3 regions of the Rhizobium sp. WSM409 genome follow, and region 1 is predicted to be linked to each of the others. Evidence: riboswitches for the same ligand, from Rfam matches in the RefSeq annotation. Region 1 holds a riboswitch; each other region holds the start of a gene.
The links. A riboswitch is a leader RNA that binds a small molecule or an ion and turns the genes downstream of it on or off. The one in region 1 is predicted to bind cobalamin.
Positions count from the first base shown of each region.

Region 2: another riboswitch for cobalamin. It lies ahead of AC25BC_RS17560 (CbtB domain-containing protein); the one in region 1 lies ahead of bluB (5,6-dimethylbenzimidazole synthase).
Region 3: another riboswitch for cobalamin. It lies ahead of nrdH (glutaredoxin-like protein NrdH); the one in region 1 lies ahead of bluB (5,6-dimethylbenzimidazole synthase).

Region 1 covers NZ_CM172794.1:2,195,248-2,200,707, forward strand. Annotated here, with positions in the region: gene AC25BC_RS11010 (DUF2865 domain-containing protein) at 1-396, shown strand, start outside; gene AC25BC_RS11015 (SDR family NAD(P)-dependent oxidoreductase) at 511-1,257, opposite strand; gene bluB (5,6-dimethylbenzimidazole synthase) at 1,448-2,134, opposite strand; cobalamin riboswitch at 2,177-2,363, opposite strand; gene AC25BC_RS11025 (LysR family transcriptional regulator) at 2,362-3,273, opposite strand; partial or broken gene AC25BC_RS11030 (MFS transporter) at 3,422-4,968, shown strand; gene AC25BC_RS11035 (MFS transporter) at 5,187-5,460, shown strand, end outside.
Region 2 covers NZ_CM172794.1:3,532,589-3,538,048, reverse strand. Annotated here, with positions in the region: gene AC25BC_RS17570 (putative bifunctional diguanylate cyclase/phosphodiesterase) at 1-715, opposite strand, end outside; gene AC25BC_RS17565 (histidine phosphatase family protein) at 1,173-1,727, opposite strand; adenosylcobalamin (AdoCbl) riboswitch at 1,805-1,959, shown strand; gene AC25BC_RS17560 (CbtB domain-containing protein) at 1,961-2,170, shown strand; gene AC25BC_RS17555 (CbtA family protein) at 2,287-3,033, shown strand; gene AC25BC_RS17550 (hypothetical protein) at 3,084-3,716, shown strand; gene AC25BC_RS17545 (sulfite oxidase-like oxidoreductase) at 3,701-4,363, opposite strand; gene AC25BC_RS17540 (sensor histidine kinase) at 4,555-5,460, shown strand, end outside.
Region 3 covers NZ_CM172794.1:3,886,938-3,892,397, reverse strand. Annotated here, with positions in the region: gene AC25BC_RS19205 (heavy metal translocating P-type ATPase) at 1-746, shown strand, start outside; cobalamin riboswitch at 911-1,136, shown strand; gene nrdH (glutaredoxin-like protein NrdH) at 1,418-1,639, shown strand; gene nrdI (class Ib ribonucleoside-diphosphate reductase assembly flavoprotein NrdI) at 1,649-2,053, shown strand; gene nrdE (class 1b ribonucleoside-diphosphate reductase subunit alpha) at 2,032-4,236, shown strand; gene nrdF (class 1b ribonucleoside-diphosphate reductase subunit beta) at 4,323-5,297, shown strand; gene AC25BC_RS19180 (adenylate/guanylate cyclase domain-containing protein) at 5,401-5,460, shown strand, end outside.

The sequences.
Region 1 (5,460 bases):
CGTGACGTGACGAGCACCGAAGCCTCGAACATGATCTCGGTCGCAACGGGCACGCCCTACAGCGCCATGAAAAATGCCTTTGCCTACAAGAACCGCACGCCCGGGGAAAAGTCCTCCTGCGCCTGCAATCTGACAGCCTATTATGAGGAGATGCGCGGCAAGCAGGCGGTGAGCGAGCCGCCGCAGCAGGGCTCGATCACCACCATCCGCACCAATCCCCCGGCAAAGGATGCTGCAGCGCAGATCGCACCGCAGCCGTCCGTTCCCGAGCGCCCCTACGATCCGGCGCAGAACCGCGTCCGTCAGGTCGGCCCGCAATTTCTGGCCGGTGATCAGGGCTCGATTGATCTCGCCAACCCGGCAACGTCAGGTCCGCAGCCGCAACAGCAGCAGTGATCGAACAGCTGGATGCGGTGGCCGAGCCATAGCGCCGTTGTGCCAGGGGGCATGAGATGACCGCGAGTCAGGTGAACGTGCGGCGGGAGGTGAATGCGGGTCGCTGGAGCATGGTCAGTAGGTCGTACGACCGCCGCTCAAGTCGAACGTCGATGCGGTCGTGAAGGAGTTCTCTTCAGAGAGCAGCCAGACGACCATCGAAGCGATCTCATGAAGTTCGGCAAAACGGTCGCGCGGAATGCGGACGCGCATATATTCGATAAACTCGGGTGTCAGCCCGTCCAATATGGGTGTCTTTGCGGTGGTCGGCGTTACCGCGTTCACGGCGATCCCTGTCTTTGCGAGTTCCTTGCCAAGAGACTTGGTGAAGCCCAGCACCCCGGCTTTCGCTGCGCTGTAGGCGGCGATGTTCGGATTTCCTTCCTTGCCCGCAACCGAGGAAATGTTCACGATCCGCCCGTAGTCGCGCTTTAACATGACCGGAACGACGTGCCGGCAACAATTGAAGGTTCCCGTGAGGCAGACATCGACGACGTCTTTCCACTCGCTGACATCGTATTCGACCGCAGGTTTTACCGGGCCGGTAATCCCGGCGGAATTGACGAGCCCGTCGATACGGCCAAAAATCTCCTCGGTCGCCGCCGCCGCATTTTCCACTGATACGGGATCTGCGACGTTGACGCCGAAAGCGACGGTGCCGGATCCGAGAGCGGAAGCGCTGTCCTTCGCCATGTTTTCGTTCAAGTCCCAGATGGCCACCTTGCCACCAGACTGGATGACGCGCTCTGCGATAGCATAGCCGATGCCGCGCGCACCGCCTGTGATCACGATGATGCGTTCCTTCAAGTCGATCATGTTCATTGGGCCGTTATCCTCCGATTGAGCCGCCGATAGCCGAATATCCAATTCCGGGACTTCGCCTTCAGCGTATCGATATGACGGTCAGGAATAAAGACATCTCGGCCTCGCACGGCGTCGGCGATACCGGTTTGCTCACCTTGACTGTCAATGGCGTGACTGTGCGATTGAGGCGATGCTCCACCGCACTGCCCTAGGCGTTCAGTCCCCATCCATCATGAAAGACGAGTTCCTCGAGCGGTAGCCGCTGCCGCCAGCCTTTGACGGAGAGTTCCGGCTCGTCATAGAGCCGGTCGACGAAACCGGCACAGAGCCAGGCGACCACCTCGATATGCTCGGGTATGCCGAGAATGCTCTTTAGATCGCCTTCGCGAAAAATGCTGACCCAACCGATGCCGACCCCTTCCGCCCGCGCCGCCAGCCAGAGATTTTGGATGGCGCAGACGGTCGAATATGAATCCATCTTCGGATTGTGGGTGCGCCCCAGCACCACGCTGCCACTACGCGTGGGATCGCAGGTCACGCATATGCCGAGCGGCGCCTCCACGATGCCTTCGAGCTTGAGGGCGCGGTAGGCCTGCCGCCGCTCGCCGGCAAACATCTGCGCCGCCTCCTCGTTGGCGCTCGCAAAGGCGTCCCGGACGCGCGCCCGCACAGTTGGGCTTTTCACCAGAATGAAATTCCACGGCTGCATGAAACCAACCGACGGCGCGTGATGCGCTGCCGTCAGCAACCGCTTCACGACATCGTCGGGCAAAGGGTCGGGGAGGAACTGACTGCGAACGTCACGCCGCGTCATGATCGCGTGATAGACGGCCTCGCGTTCGATCAAGGAAAAACCGGATGCCGCCGAAAGGGCATCCTCATCAAAGGGTCGCATCGTCAAATCCCCAACAACGCGACCGCCCCGCCGTCCGCGCGGATCGGTCTATCTTGCCAGGCCGGTCTTCTGACTCGGCGTCATCCGTCTGCCGCAGCCTTCCCGGCAAAAGCCAGTGGCGTGATGAAGCGGCAGGCGTCGGCCTTACAGCGTTGGGCACGTTCCGGTCTTGCACCGGATTCCCGATTCTCCCGCCTTACCGGCGGGCACCTGACGGCGCATCTATTTCAGGAAACCGGCGCGGCGGCAAGCTGGACCCGATGTGGCGTTGAAGCCGCGTTCGGTTTGGCAGCGGCGCGATGTTCCCTGAACGCCGCAGCCAGCGTTCTGAGCGCCGAGCGCGATCTTGCATCCGTTAGTGTCGAATGCAGGACAATCTCCGACGAGGGCAGCGGCGGCAGGCTGAAGCGCTGACTCACTTCAATCGAGCCCACCGGCGCAAGACGGTGGGAGAATGCCGCGACCGCAAGTCCAGCCGACACCGCCGCCGTCATCACCAGCGAGCCCCCGCCGAGGAAAACCTCGTTCCACGCGATTCCTGCACCATCGAGCGCGTGGGTGGCGATGTTGTGGACGCCACAGGACGGTGACAGCGCAGCAAGACGCAGCGGCTCGCCGCGGCGATACTCGAACTGCGGTGCCGCGAACCACCCGAAATGCTCCGGCCCAAGCACCTCGCCGTCACGCCGGTCCTCCTCCCGGCGAATGATCGCCGCATCCAGCTCACCGCGATCGAATGCATCGAGCAACACTCGAGAATTGTCGAGCCGCACCTCGATCGTCAGCCCTGGATCGTGAGCGCTGAGACGCGCCAGAATCGTCGGAACCTCCGGCCCCGCCACATGCGCGGCTATGCCGAGCGTGAAGTGCCGGCTTGTCGAGGAAAGAGCTGCGACCGCACGATCATGAGCGCCGATGAAATCCCGCGCGGATTGAAGAAAGACCGCGCCCTGCGCCGACAGGCGCACCAAACGCGGGGTCCGCTCGATCAGCCTGTGGCCGAGCCGCTCCTCCAACCGCTTCAACTTGACGCTAATTGCGGCCTGGGTGCTGCCTAACGCCTCAGCGGCGCGGGTGAAGCTCTGCAGCTCGGCAATAGTCACGAACGCCCGGACCGCATCCACATCGAGCATCGTCATATCAATCATCCAAAATTGTTGTTTCTGAAATAGAAAATCATCCAATTCAGTTATGGTCAAGTGACGATTATGGTGGCTCCCGGCAGCGCATCGATTTCACCTGTCATCGGGATTTCGCCGTCGCTCATCCCGTGCTGAAAGGATAACCATGTCACCCGCTTCCATCATCTCATCCAGGCTGCAGGGCATCGTCGCCTTGGCAGCTGCTTGCCTTTCATCCCTGATGTTCGGCCTGGAGATCTCAAGCGTACCCGCGATATTGCCGACGCTGGAGGCGGTGCTGCATGCCGATTCCAGCAACTTCAATGGATCATGAATGCCTATACGATCGCGGTGACAACGGTGCTTATGGCAACGGGCACGCTGGCCGACCGTTATGGCCGCAAGCGCGTCTTCCTGATCGGCATCATTGCCTTCGGCTTGACCTCGCTGATCTGCGGGCTCGCGGACAATGCATCCGTTCTGATCGTCGCCCGCTTCCTCCAGGGCATGAGTGGCGGCGCTATGCTGATCTGCCAGGTGGCCGTCCTCTCGCACCAGTTTCCAGAGGGGCGGCAGCGCAGCATGGCCTTCGGCTGGTGGGGGATTATCTTCGGCATCGGCTTGGGATTCGGGCCGCTGGTCGGCGTTATGATCGCGGCCTTGTCGACCTGGGAATGGGTGTTCCTGGTCCATGTTGTGCTGGCGGCCGTGACAGCCACGCTCGCCGTCTTCGGTGTCTGTGAATCGCGTGACCCCGAGGCGAAAAGCCTCGATATCGCGGGCATCGCCACCCTGTCGCTTTCCGTCTTCTGCCTTGCCTTCTACATCACCCAGGGGCCGGCCCTCGGTTTTGACAATACGACGGCACTTGCAGCCATCGGCCTTTCTGCCGCAAGTTTCATAGCCTTCATCGTTGCAGAGAAGATCAATTCGCGGCCGATGTTTGATGTCTCGGTCTTTCGCATCCGCGCCTTCTCCGGCGCCATAATCGGCTCGGTCGCGATGAATATCAGCTTTTGGCCCTTCATGATCTATCTGCCGATCTGGTTTCAGGCAGGCCTTGGTTATGGTAGTCTCGCCGCCGGTTTGTCGCTGCTCGCCTATACGCTTCCCACGCTCATCGTCCCGCCGCTGGCTGAGCGGCTATCGCTGCGCTATCGCCCCGGTCTCGTCATTCCAATCGGCCTGTTCACGATCGGCCTCGGTTTCCTGCTGATGCGGCTCGGAGCTGCCTCCGACGCGGCAAGCTGGCTGACCATGCTGCCCGGCGCATTGCTTTCCGGCCTCGGCCTCGGAATGACCAATACCCCCGTCACCAACACGACGACAGGTGCGGTCGCGCGCGACCGCGCCGGCATGGCATCGGGGATCGATATGAGCGCCCGGATGATCTCACTCGCGATCAACATCGCAGTGATGGGCTTCATCCTGGTCAGCGGCGTGTTCTCACATCTAGAAAACGTCCTGCCGGCGACGCTCGGCCCGGAACAACTGCGGGCTATGGCTGAACGCATCTCAGCCGGAAACATCGCCTCCCTCCCCGATCTGCCCGCCAACATCATCCGCGACGCGCTCGTCGAGGGATTCGGCTGGGTGATGCTCTACGGTGGCCTCGGTGCGTGGCTGCTGGCCACGGCCAGCTTCCTCGTCTTCGGCTCAGGAAAGATTCGCCGCTGCGCCGAAGATGAGGCATGCAATTCGACTGTGGTTTGAGGATGAGGCAGTGCTATGCTCTGGAGGTGAGAATGGAGCAAGACGTCACCGCGCACCCCCTCTATCCAGCAGCGAACAGACAGCCGCCCCGCGTCGGTTTGAAGCGGCTTGGCAAGCCTCTTCACCCCATCGTTCCTATGGCCTTATCGCCACCGAAGGCGTATGGACTGAGACAGTCCATCGCAGCATCCCGGTTGCCCGTGCCCCGCCTCACACCCATGATCCTTGCCGTCGCCCTGTTCATGGAACAGATGGATTCGACCGTGATCGCCACCAGCCTGCCGGCAATCGCCGCCGATATCGGCACCTCGCCGATCGCGCTGAAGCTCGCCGTCACCAGCTATCTCGTGGCGCTGGCGATCTTCATCCCGATCAGCGGCTGGATGTCCGATCGTTTCGGTGCGCGCAACATCTTCCGCATGGCGATCTTCGTCTTCATGATCGGCTCGATCGCCTGCGCCTTTTCAAACTCGATCACGGCCTTCGTCATCT
Region 2 (5,460 bases), 1.3 Mb from region 1:
GGTCGGCACGGTGGGCGGCATCTTCCAGCGGCTCGGCTCCCTCGGCCCAGCGGTCATAGCCGACGCTGGCGCCGACTTCGACGGCAAAGCCATCGATATGGATCGGCCGGGTGACGGCCTGGATCAGCAGCTTGGCAAAACGCTCCTCGCGCTGCGCCGTCAGGGCGAAGGCGACGATGATGAATTCGTCGCCGCCGAAGCGATAGACGCAATCGGCATTGCCGAGCGCGCAGATGCGTCTGGCAACCTCGATCAACAGGATGTCGCCGCCCTTGTGGCCGACGAGGTCATTGACCTTCTTGAAGCCGTCGAGGTCAACGGAGAAGATGGTGACGTTGCGGTCCCACTCCTCGATCTCGGCCTCGTCGTCCTTGATCGGCCGGGAGAGGATCTTGCGCTCGAAGGCGTAGCGGTTCGGCAGCTTGGTGAGATGGTCGTGGGTTGCGGTCCAATCGGCTTTTGCCTGGGCGGCCGCGCGCAGTTCCATTTCCTTACGCAGGTCGGCGATGCGCAGCACCGAATAGACGAAGCTCATGGCGCCGGCGATGCCGAGCGCCAGAACGAGCTTGTCGGCGCCGTACTCGCCGAAGCCGGTCATGAAGGCGACCAGGCTGTCGTCGAGCTGTAGCAGCGTGCCGAGAAGCCAGAGGGTCACTCCAGACACCACGATCGACACGCATTGCCGTCCGGCCCTGCTTTGGAAAAACACCGGCATTATGCCTTCTCCATCTCTACCTTCGCGGAAATATCACGAAAGTCTGAAATGTTTGTTGAAACCAGAAGGCGAATTATCAGAGGCGGCAGCCTGTTGCTGTGCCGCAGAGAGACCCGACGGGGCCTGTGGGGAACCAGGGCGTCGTTATCAGCGCGATCGCCTTCGTGGTTCGGGAGACCGGCTGATGCGGGAAAAGAACGAAGGCGAGCGTGCTAATGCATCGCTCGCCCTTTCTCGTGCTTCAGGCGGTGACGATCAGCAGCGGAACGCTGAAGATGAGACCGACCAGAACCGTGACTGTGGCGACACGCATAAAACGCAGGCGTCGCGTGCGCTCGCCACTCCAATCATATGTCATTCTTCCATCTCCTTGGGACAAGGAAGTAGTCCCCGCAAAGCCGGGTTCAACATAGATGACGCGATTTGCTTGTGCAAAGCTGGATAAGATCAGCAGTCTCTAATGCTGGAAGCGCAGAGACCAGCGCTGTCCGTTGCTGGTCATGCGGATGACGGAAAGCGGCTCGACGTCGCTCAGCCAGAAGGAGGAGAGCGGCGCCTGCAGTACATGCACGATCGCTGCCCGGATGACGGCCGCGTGGCTAACGGCGATCACATGGCCGCCGAGGCTCGATTGCTCATCCATCCAGCCGGCGATGCGCGTGCGCAGATCAACAAGGCTCTCGCCGCCATGCGGGGCCCCTTCCGGATCGCTCATCCAGCCCATGAGGTTTTCCGGCTCTTCGGTCCCGATCGTCGTGATCGACCTGCCGGCCCAGCGGCCATGGTCGCAGTCGCGAAGTGCGAGGTCTATGCGGGCTTCGAGGCGGAGCGCTTCCGCGGTCTGGCGGGCACGCAAAGCCGGGCTCATGGCAATTCGATCGGCGCGGGGCGGGGGGATCATCCTGCCGGCCTCCTCCACTGCCTTATCCTCGAGCGGTTCGTCGAGCGGGAACAGGGCCTTGCGGCTTGCTGCCGTCGCGCCGTGGCAGATCCAGGTGAGGCGCGTGTTCACGGTCGTTCTTGTCTCCCGGAATGCGGCGACAGCGTCCTTCGCCGGCTTGTGAAGTTTCGTTGACAGTCTCTTCGGCGTGCAGATATAACCGTGCAGTTGCGGGTTTGGAAGCCGGTGTAAGTCCGGCGCGGTCGCGCCACTGTGACCAGCGTGTCGAAAGCTCTTCGCGCTGGAAGTCAGACCCTACTGCACAAGCACTCTTTCGACTGAACGCGTCATTCCCGGAGGAATACATGTCTGACACCACTTTCGCGCCCGTTGCGGTACCGGCGCCGATCCCTGTAGGCGAGATCCTGCCCTGGGCGATCTTCGGCGGCCTGCTGATGCTCATCGTCCTCTATTTCGTCGGCACCGAGGAAGGCGCAATGGCGCTGTTCAACGGCATGTATGTGCACGAATTCGTGCATGACGGCCGCCATCTCCTCGGCTTTCCCTGCCACTAAAGCGCGTCGCGATCTTTCAGATTCGCTCATCGCGCTATAGGTTTTTGTTTTACGCATGTCTTTATCGCAAAACCGCGGCACACTTTTGCGCGACGTGCCTTAAGGGAGTTCCGGACATGGTTGGAAACCTCTTGCTTCGCGGCATGCTCGCGGGCCTGATTGCTGGCATCCTGGTTTTCGCTTTCGCCCATACGTTCGGCGAGCCGCTGGTCGATGCGGCGATCGCCTTCGAGGAGGCGAGCGCCCAGGCGGCCGGCGAAGCTGCCGAACCCGAAATCGTCAGCCGCGCCACACAGGCCGGTCTCGGCCTTTTCACCGGCGTCATGGCCTACAGCGCCGCCGTCGGCGGGCTCTTCGCGCTCGCTTTCGCTTTCGTGCACGGCCGCTTCAGCAGCCTTTCGCCGCGCGGCACCTCGGCCGTCATCGCCATTGCCGCCTTCGTGGCGGTCGTCCTCGTTCCCGGGATCAAGTATCCGGCCAACCCGCCGGCAGTCGGCAATCCCGATACGATCGGCGCCAGGACCGAGCTGTTCTTCCTGATGATCGTCGTCTCGCTTGCGGCGCTGATTGCCGCAGTGGCGCTGTCGCGCCGCCTGTCCGAGCGTTTCGGTCTCTGGAACGGCGCGATCATCGCCGGCATCGCCTATCTCGTCTTCATCGGCGTGGTGCTCTATCTGCTGCCGCCGATCAACGAGGTGCCGGAGAACTTCTCGGCGATGGTGCTCTGGCGTTTCCGCACCACTTCGCTCGGAATGCATGTGATCCTCTGGGCAACGCTCGGCCTCGGCTTCGGAGCGCTGGCGGAAAAGCGGCTTGCGGTCGGGGGCGGGGAACGCGGCCGGCCGGCCACGGCATTGCACTGAACGCATCGAAGGACGCCGCTTTGCCGGCGCCCTGAACTTTTCGGGCGAGTATGAAAAACGACAGAGCCAGACCACTGCTGTTGACGGCGTTCTCTGCCGTCGCGTTTTTTTGTGTGGTCGCTGGAAGCGCTTTTGCCCATAGCCGCAGCGACGGCGGCAGCCATGCGGGTCTGGATATCCCGCAAATTTCCCACGGCGAGATGGCTGTCATGTCTGACTATCGCAGTGGGATTGTCGATCTTGCATCCCGTGCTGTCGATACGAACGAGCCGTTCCGCCGCGTGCTGAACTATGCAGAGATCCAGTATTCCTACTGTCTGTGGGGCCGGATGCCGGGCAGCGTGACGGATGAGGAAAGCCCGTTCAACGAATGCGCTCATGCCTATCTCGCCGCGACCAAGGCGGTCTTGCTTTCGATGCGCGAGATGCCGCGGGAGGCTGCCGCGGCGGGTGAAATCATTTCCGCGGTCGACGCCGACATGGTGCGGCGCGGGCTTGCGCTGATCAGCTGCCGGTTCAGCGACGAAGCCTTCAACACCGCCGATATCGTCAAGCCGCGCTGGAGCGAGATCCCATTCCATGCCGCCAGCATGGCGTCGCTGACGGGGCTTGCCGCGTTGTTCGGACTTGGCGTGTTTGCGCTTCGTCGCTTCTCGCGACCGAAAGCTCAGTCGTCGGAATAGCGCTGCTCGCGCCACGGATCGCCGTAGATGTGGTAGCCGTTCTTTTCCCAGAAGCCGGCCTGGTCGGCAGGCATCAGCTCGATGCGGCGCAGCCATTTGGCGCTTTTCCAGAAATAGAGATGCGGCACGACGAGGCGCATCGGGCCGCCGTGCTCCGGTGTCAGCGGCAGGCCTTCCCAGGCGGTGGCGAGGATCGCATCCTCGGCAGCGAAATCGGAGAGCGGCAGGTTGGTGGTATAGCCGTCATAACTCGTCAGCATGACGTAAGCGGCTTCAGGCTTCGGCATGGCGAGGTCGAGCAGATTGCGCGTCGAAACGCCCTTCCATTTGTTGTCGTAGCGCGACCAGGTGGTGACGCAGTGGATATCGCTCACCCCCGTGCTCTGTTCGATCGCCTGGAAGTCGGCCCAGGTGAGGGTGCGCGTCGTTTCGACGAGGCCGCGCACCTCGAGCCGCCAGGTCTCGGTCGAGATGACAGGCTGCTGGCCGAGATCGAGCACCGGCCAGTTCTTGACGAGGTGCTGGCCGGGCGGCAGGCGCTCGGCTTCGGGACGGCTGATACGGCCGGTCAGGAACTTGCCCTCTGCCGCCCAGCGGCGCTTGGATGTGGTGAGTTTGTTATCGGCGGGCGTCTGGTCGTCGCTCATGGGCGGGGGCCTCCTTGCGGTGCAGCAATAGGACATCCACCCCTGCCGGGTGTCAAGTTTCGACGGCCCCTTGGAAATCCCTACCCACCCCTCTAAACTCGGTCCGTCGGGTATGCCTCGCTGGGGAGTGGAGGCAGAAAGGGGAGGAGCCGGTTCTGTCTTCGAAATATCGTGCGATAGCGGCGTTGCTGGTGGTGCCGCTGATCATCTTCTCCTTCTTCACCTATGGGAGCGCGATTGCGACGCGCGCCTATATGGAGGAAGCCTCGGCGCAGGCAGGAACGGCGTTGCGCCTTGCCGTTTCGGCACTCAGCGGCCATCTCAACCGCTACGAGGCGCTGCCGGCGCTGATCGCCGATCACGACGACATCAAGGAACTGGTGAGCGCGCCTGAGGATGTGGCGCTGCGCGATGCGGCCAATCTCTATCTCAAGGAGATCAACGGACTGCTGAAATCCTCCGATATCTATGTGGTCAAGCCAGACGGAGAGACGATCGCGGCCAGCAATTACGATGGGCCTGCAAGCTTCGTCGGACAAAATTTCAGCTACAGGCCCTATTTCCAGGATGCAATCGAAGGCCGGCAGGCACGGTTTTACGCGCTCGGCACCACCTCGCTGAAGCGCGGCTACTATTTTGCCGCACCGATCCGGACCGGCGCGGATATTCGTGGCGTCATCGTCTTCAAGGTCGATATCGATATGATCGAGTCCTCCTGGGGCGGCGGCGAATACAGGATTTTCGTCTCCGATCCGGAGGGCATCATCTTCATGTCCGGCAGCCCGGAATGGCTCTATGGCGCGATCCTGCCGCTGACGGCCGACCGCGTCGCCCGCACCGAGGCGTCGCGACGCTATGCCAATGCCAGGCTGGCGGCGCTGCCGGTGACGCGTCACCACTTCGAGCAGCATGAGCTGATGACGCTGGCCAGCGAGCGCGGTTCGAGCGAATATCTGGTGCTCTCGCATTACATGCCGGCCGAGGACTGGACGGTGAACGTGCTGATGGAGACGAGTTCCATCCGCGCCCAGGCACGCACGGCGCTTGCTGCCGTGTTTCTCATTCTTTGCATTGCCGGGCTTACGGTGGCCGTCCTT
Region 3 (5,460 bases), 1.7 Mb from region 1:
TGCCGCCGGCCTTCGAGCTGGAAGCGCTGCCGGGCAAGGGCGTCAGCGGCAAAGTCGGTGGTGAGACGCTGGACCTCTTGTCGCCGCCCGCCGCCCGCGAGCGCGGGACGCTCAGTGCTGAACAGGATGCACGCATCTCGGCGTTGAACGACGAGGGCAAGAGCGTGTCGGTGCTGCTCGTCAACGGTGTTGTGGCCGGCCTTATCGCCATGCGCGACGAGCCGCGTCAGGATGCCGAGGCCGGGCTCGCTGCCCTCAAATCAGCAGGCGTCAAGGCTATCATGCTGACCGGCGACAACAAGCGGACGGCAGCAGCCGTTGCCGGCATGCTCGGCATCGACTGGCGCGGCGAGATGATGCCGGAGGACAAGCAGCGGGTCGTCGGCGAATTGAAGCGCCAAGGCTTCATCGTCGCCAAGATCGGCGACGGCATCAACGATGCTCCGGCGCTGGCCGCTGCCGATATCGGTATCGCTATGGGCGGCGGCACCGATGTGGCGCTGGAGACGGCGGATGCCGCCGTGCTGCACGGACGCGTTGGCGACGTGGCGCGGATGATCGAACTTTCCAAACGCACGATGCGCAACATCCTGCAGAATATCACCATCGCACTCGGGCTAAAGGCGGTGTTTCTGGTGACGACGATCGCCGGCATTACCGGGCTCTGGCCAGCGATCCTCGCCGATACCGGCGCCACCGTGCTGGTGACGATCAACGCGCTCAGGCTGCTTCGAATAAAAATATGAATGTCGTTTCGGGGAGCCGGCTTCTGCCGGCTCTTTTCTGACGGGTTCTCCACAGCGCTTTTCCGTTAACGCTTCGTTATCCACATCATACACAGTCACGGCGATTCGCTGCCGCCATTGCTGCGCTGCCACAACAACTTGTTGACGTCATCAGCGATTCGCGTACCATATCTAGTGTTCGAGGTTCCGTCGATTCGTGAGGATCGGCGGCTAAGACGGGAATACGGTGCGTTTCGCCATCATGGCGCGGCAATGCCGGAGCTGCCCCCGCAACTGTAAGCGGCGAGCAACTGTCCGATTTCAGGTCACTGGAGCATGATGCTCCGGGAAGGCTGGGGCAGGGTGCTTTGACCCGTGAGCCAGGAGACCTGCCTCGAACGAAACGTCCACGGGCGGGGTGTCCGGAAGGTCGCGTTGCATGGCTGCGGGGAATCTCCGCATCGCGTTTCGCAGGCCCGAGCCTCCGCCCCCGAAACCTTCGCATTGAGCCACTTCGGGGTGAAGTCATGTCAGTATCTCAGTTCAGGCCGCCACCCGCTAGAGGTAGAGGGCGGGTCACGCCCAGCGGCTGAACGAGCCGCATCGCTGCAAAATACAGAGTGTTTTCGACGGATATCGCGAGATTTCCGATCGATGTCCTGCGTCCCAATCGCGTCGTCACGAGGAATATCATGACCATCACCGTCTACAGCAAGCCTGCCTGCGTCCAATGCACTGCCACCTACCGCGCCCTCGACCGGTTGGGGGTCGATTATGACATCGTCGATATTTCGCAGAATGCCGAAGCGCTCGATCGGGTCCGCAGCCTCGGCTACATGCAGGCGCCCGTCGTCATCGCCGGCGAGCAGCATTGGGCCGGCTTCCGTCCCGACATGATCAGCGCACTTTCCTGAGGAAAGGCGATGGCTCTGATCGTCTATTATTCCAGCCGGTCCGAGAACACCCATCGGTTCGTCGCCAAGCTCGGACTGCGCGCGGCGCGCATTCCGCCAAATGGCGCAGACTCGTTCCATATCCGCGAACCCTTCGTGCTGATCGTGCCGACCTATAGCGGCGACGGCGGCAAGGGCGCCGTTCCCAAGCAGGTGATCCGTTTCCTCAACGATACGGAAAACCGAGGACACATCCGCGGCGTGATTGCCGCGGGCAACAGCAATTTCGGCGAAACATACGGGCTCGCCGGCGACGTGATCTCAAAGAAGTGCCAGGTGCCTTACCTCTACAGGTTCGAACTGCTGGGCACAGAAGCGGATGTCGCCAACGTCAAACACGGAATGGAACGGTTTTGGACACGGGAACACCTCTGACGCGGGATGCGGGCGCAAAACCGCATAACACTTTTGCTCATCCCGCCGGCGAACGCCCTTTGAAAGCGGCGGAAACGCTCGACTATCACGCGCTGAATGCGATGCTGAACCTCTATGACGATGCGGGCAGGATCCAGCTCGACAAGGATCGTTTGGCGGCCAAGCAGTATTTCCTGCAGCATGTGAACCAGAACACGGTGTTCTTTCACAATCTCCGGGAAAAGCTCGATTACCTCGTGACCGAGGGCTATTACGAGCAGGAGGTTCTCGACCAGTATTCCTTCAATTTCGTGCGCGACCTGTTCGACCAGGCCTATGCCAAGAAATTCCGTTTCCCGACCTTCCTCGGCGCCTTCAAATATTACACCAGCTATACGCTGAAGACCTTCGACGGAAAGCGTTATCTCGAGCGCTATGAGGACCGCATCTGCATGGTGGCGCTGGCGCTCGCGCGCGGCGACGAGGCCCTTGCCCGCGACATGGTCGACGAGATCATTTCCGGCCGTTTCCAGCCGGCGACGCCGACCTTCCTCAATGCCGGCAAGAAGCAGCGCGGCGAACTGGTTTCCTGCTTCCTGCTGCGTGTCGAGGACAATATGGAATCGATCGGCCGGTCGATCAATTCGGCGCTGCAATTGTCGAAGCGCGGCGGCGGTGTGGCACTGTCGCTGACGAATATCCGCGAGGCGGGCGCGCCGATCAAGCATATCGAGAACCAGTCCTCGGGCATCATACCTGTCATGAAGCTGCTCGAAGACAGTTTTTCCTATGCCAACCAGCTCGGCGCACGGCAGGGCGCGGGGGCCGTCTATCTCAATGCCCATCACCCCGACATCATGCGCTTTCTCGACACCAAGCGCGAAAATGCCGACGAGAAGATCCGCATCAAGACGCTGTCGCTCGGCGTCGTCGTGCCCGATATCACCTTCGAACTCGCGAGGAACAACGAGGACATGTACCTGTTCTCGCCCTATGACGTGGAGCGCGTCTATGGCGTGCCCTTCACCGAGATTTCGGTGACGGAAAAGTACCGCGAGATGGCTGACGACGCCCGCATCTCCAAGAAGAAGATCAAGGCACGCGAATTCTTCCAGGTGCTTGCCGAAATCCAGTTCGAGAGCGGCTATCCCTACATCATGTTCGAGGACACGGTGAACCGGGCAAACCCGATCGCCGGACGTGTTTCGATGAGCAATCTATGCTCGGAAATCCTGCAGGTGAGTGAGGCGAGCGAATATAACGACGACCTCTCCTACAAACATCTCGGCAAGGACATCTCCTGTAATCTCGGCTCGCTGAACATCGCGGCAGCGATGGATTCGGTCGATTTCGGCAAGACGATCGAGACCTCGATCCGGGCGTTGAGTGCTGTTTCCGACATGAGCCACATCTCCTCAGTCCCTTCGATCGAGAAGGGCAATGACGAGAGCCATGCGATCGGCCTCGGCCAGATGAATCTGCACGGCTACCTCGCCCGCGAACGCATCTTCTATGGCTCCGAGGAAGGCGTCGATTTCACCAACATCTATTTCTACACGGTGACCTACCACGCGATCCGCGCCTCGAATCTTTTGGCGGTCGAACGCGGCGCGAGCTTCAAGGGCTTCGAGAACTCGAAATATGCCTCCGGCGACTATTTCGACAAATATACCGACCGGCTCTGGGAGCCTGCGACGGAGAGGGTCAAGGCGCTGTTCGAGACGTCAGGCATTCACATTCCGACGCAGGAAGATTGGGTGGCGTTGAAGAAGGCGGTGATGGCCTCCGGCCTCTATAACCAGAACCTGCAAGCAGTGCCGCCGACAGGCTCGATCTCTTATATCAATCACTCGACCTCCTCGATCCATCCGATCGTCTCGAAGATCGAGATCCGCAAGGAAGGCAAGATCGGCCGCGTCTATTATCCGGCGCCGTTCATGACCAACGACAATCTCGACTATTATCAGGATGCCTACGAGATCGGACCGGGGAAGATCATCGACACCTATGCGGCGGCGACCCAGCATGTCGACCAGGGCCTGTCACTGACCTTGTTCTTCCGCGACACGGCAACGACGCGCGATATCAACAAGGCGCAGATCCACGCCTGGAAGAAGGGCATCAAGACGATCTACTACATCCGCCTTCGCCAGATGGCGCTGTCCGGCACCGAGGTGCAGGGCTGCGTATCCTGTACCTTGTGATTTGAATGCTGCTGGCGCTGCAAGGAACGGGAGGGTTCGCAGTTCCCTTCGCCATGCAGATTCTGGCGCCCGAAAAGGACCACCCGATGAACATGCAAATCAAACCCGCTTCCCGCGTGCGCGCCGTCAACTGGAACCGCATCGAGGACGATAAGGATCTCGAAGTCTGGAACCGGCTCACCGGCAATTTCTGGCTGCCGGAAAAGGTGCCGCTTTCCAACGACATTCCCTCCTGGGCAACGCTGACGGCGGCCGAGCAGCAGTTGACCATCCGCGTCTTCACCGGGTTGACGCTGCTCGATACGATCCAGAACGGTGTCGGTTCCATCCGGCTGATGGAGGATGCGGTAACGCCGCATGAGGAGGCGGTGCTTTCCAACGTCTCCTTCATGGAGGCGGTGCATGCGCGCTCCTATTCCTCGATCTTCTCGACCCTGTGCTCGACGCCCGATGTCGACGATGCCTATCGCTGGTCGGAAGAGAACGAGTTCCTGCAGCGGAAATCGGCGTTGATCATGGAGCAGTATCGCTCCGGCGATCCTCTGAAGAAGAAGGTCGCGAGCGTCTTCCTCGAAAGCTTCCTCTTTTATTCGGGCTTCTACCTGCCGATGTACTGGTCGAGCCGCGCCAAGCTCACCAACACGGCCGACATGATCCGGCTGATTATCCGCGACGAGGCGGTGCACGGCTATTATATCGGCTACAAGTTCCAGCGCGGGTTGGAGCGGCTCGGCGACGAGCGGAAGCAGGAGATCAAGGATTTCGCCTTCGAACTGCTGCTCGAACTCTACGACAACGAGGCGAAATATACCGAAGCGCTGTATGACGGCGTCGGGCTGACCGAGGACGTCAAGAAATTCCTGCACTACAATGCCAATAAGGCGCTGATGAACCTTGGCTACGAGGCGCTGTTCCCGGCTGAAGCCTGCAAGGTCAATCCGGCGATCCTGTCGGCGCTTTCGCCGAATGCCGACGAGAACCACGACTTCTTCTCCGGCTCCGGCTCCTCCTATGTCATCGGCAAGGCGGTGGCGACCGAGGACGAGGACTGGGATTTCTGAGTCTTGATCGCAGTCTGCCTCTTATCATTTGCTCCCTCATCGCCCACATTCAGCGGAAATAAATTCGGTCCTCGCCAATGATGTGGCGTAGCGGGAGTTTTTGATGCAATCCATTTCGAACAAGGCCGGGACTGTCGTCGAGGCGGGCGAAGGCGTCTGGCCG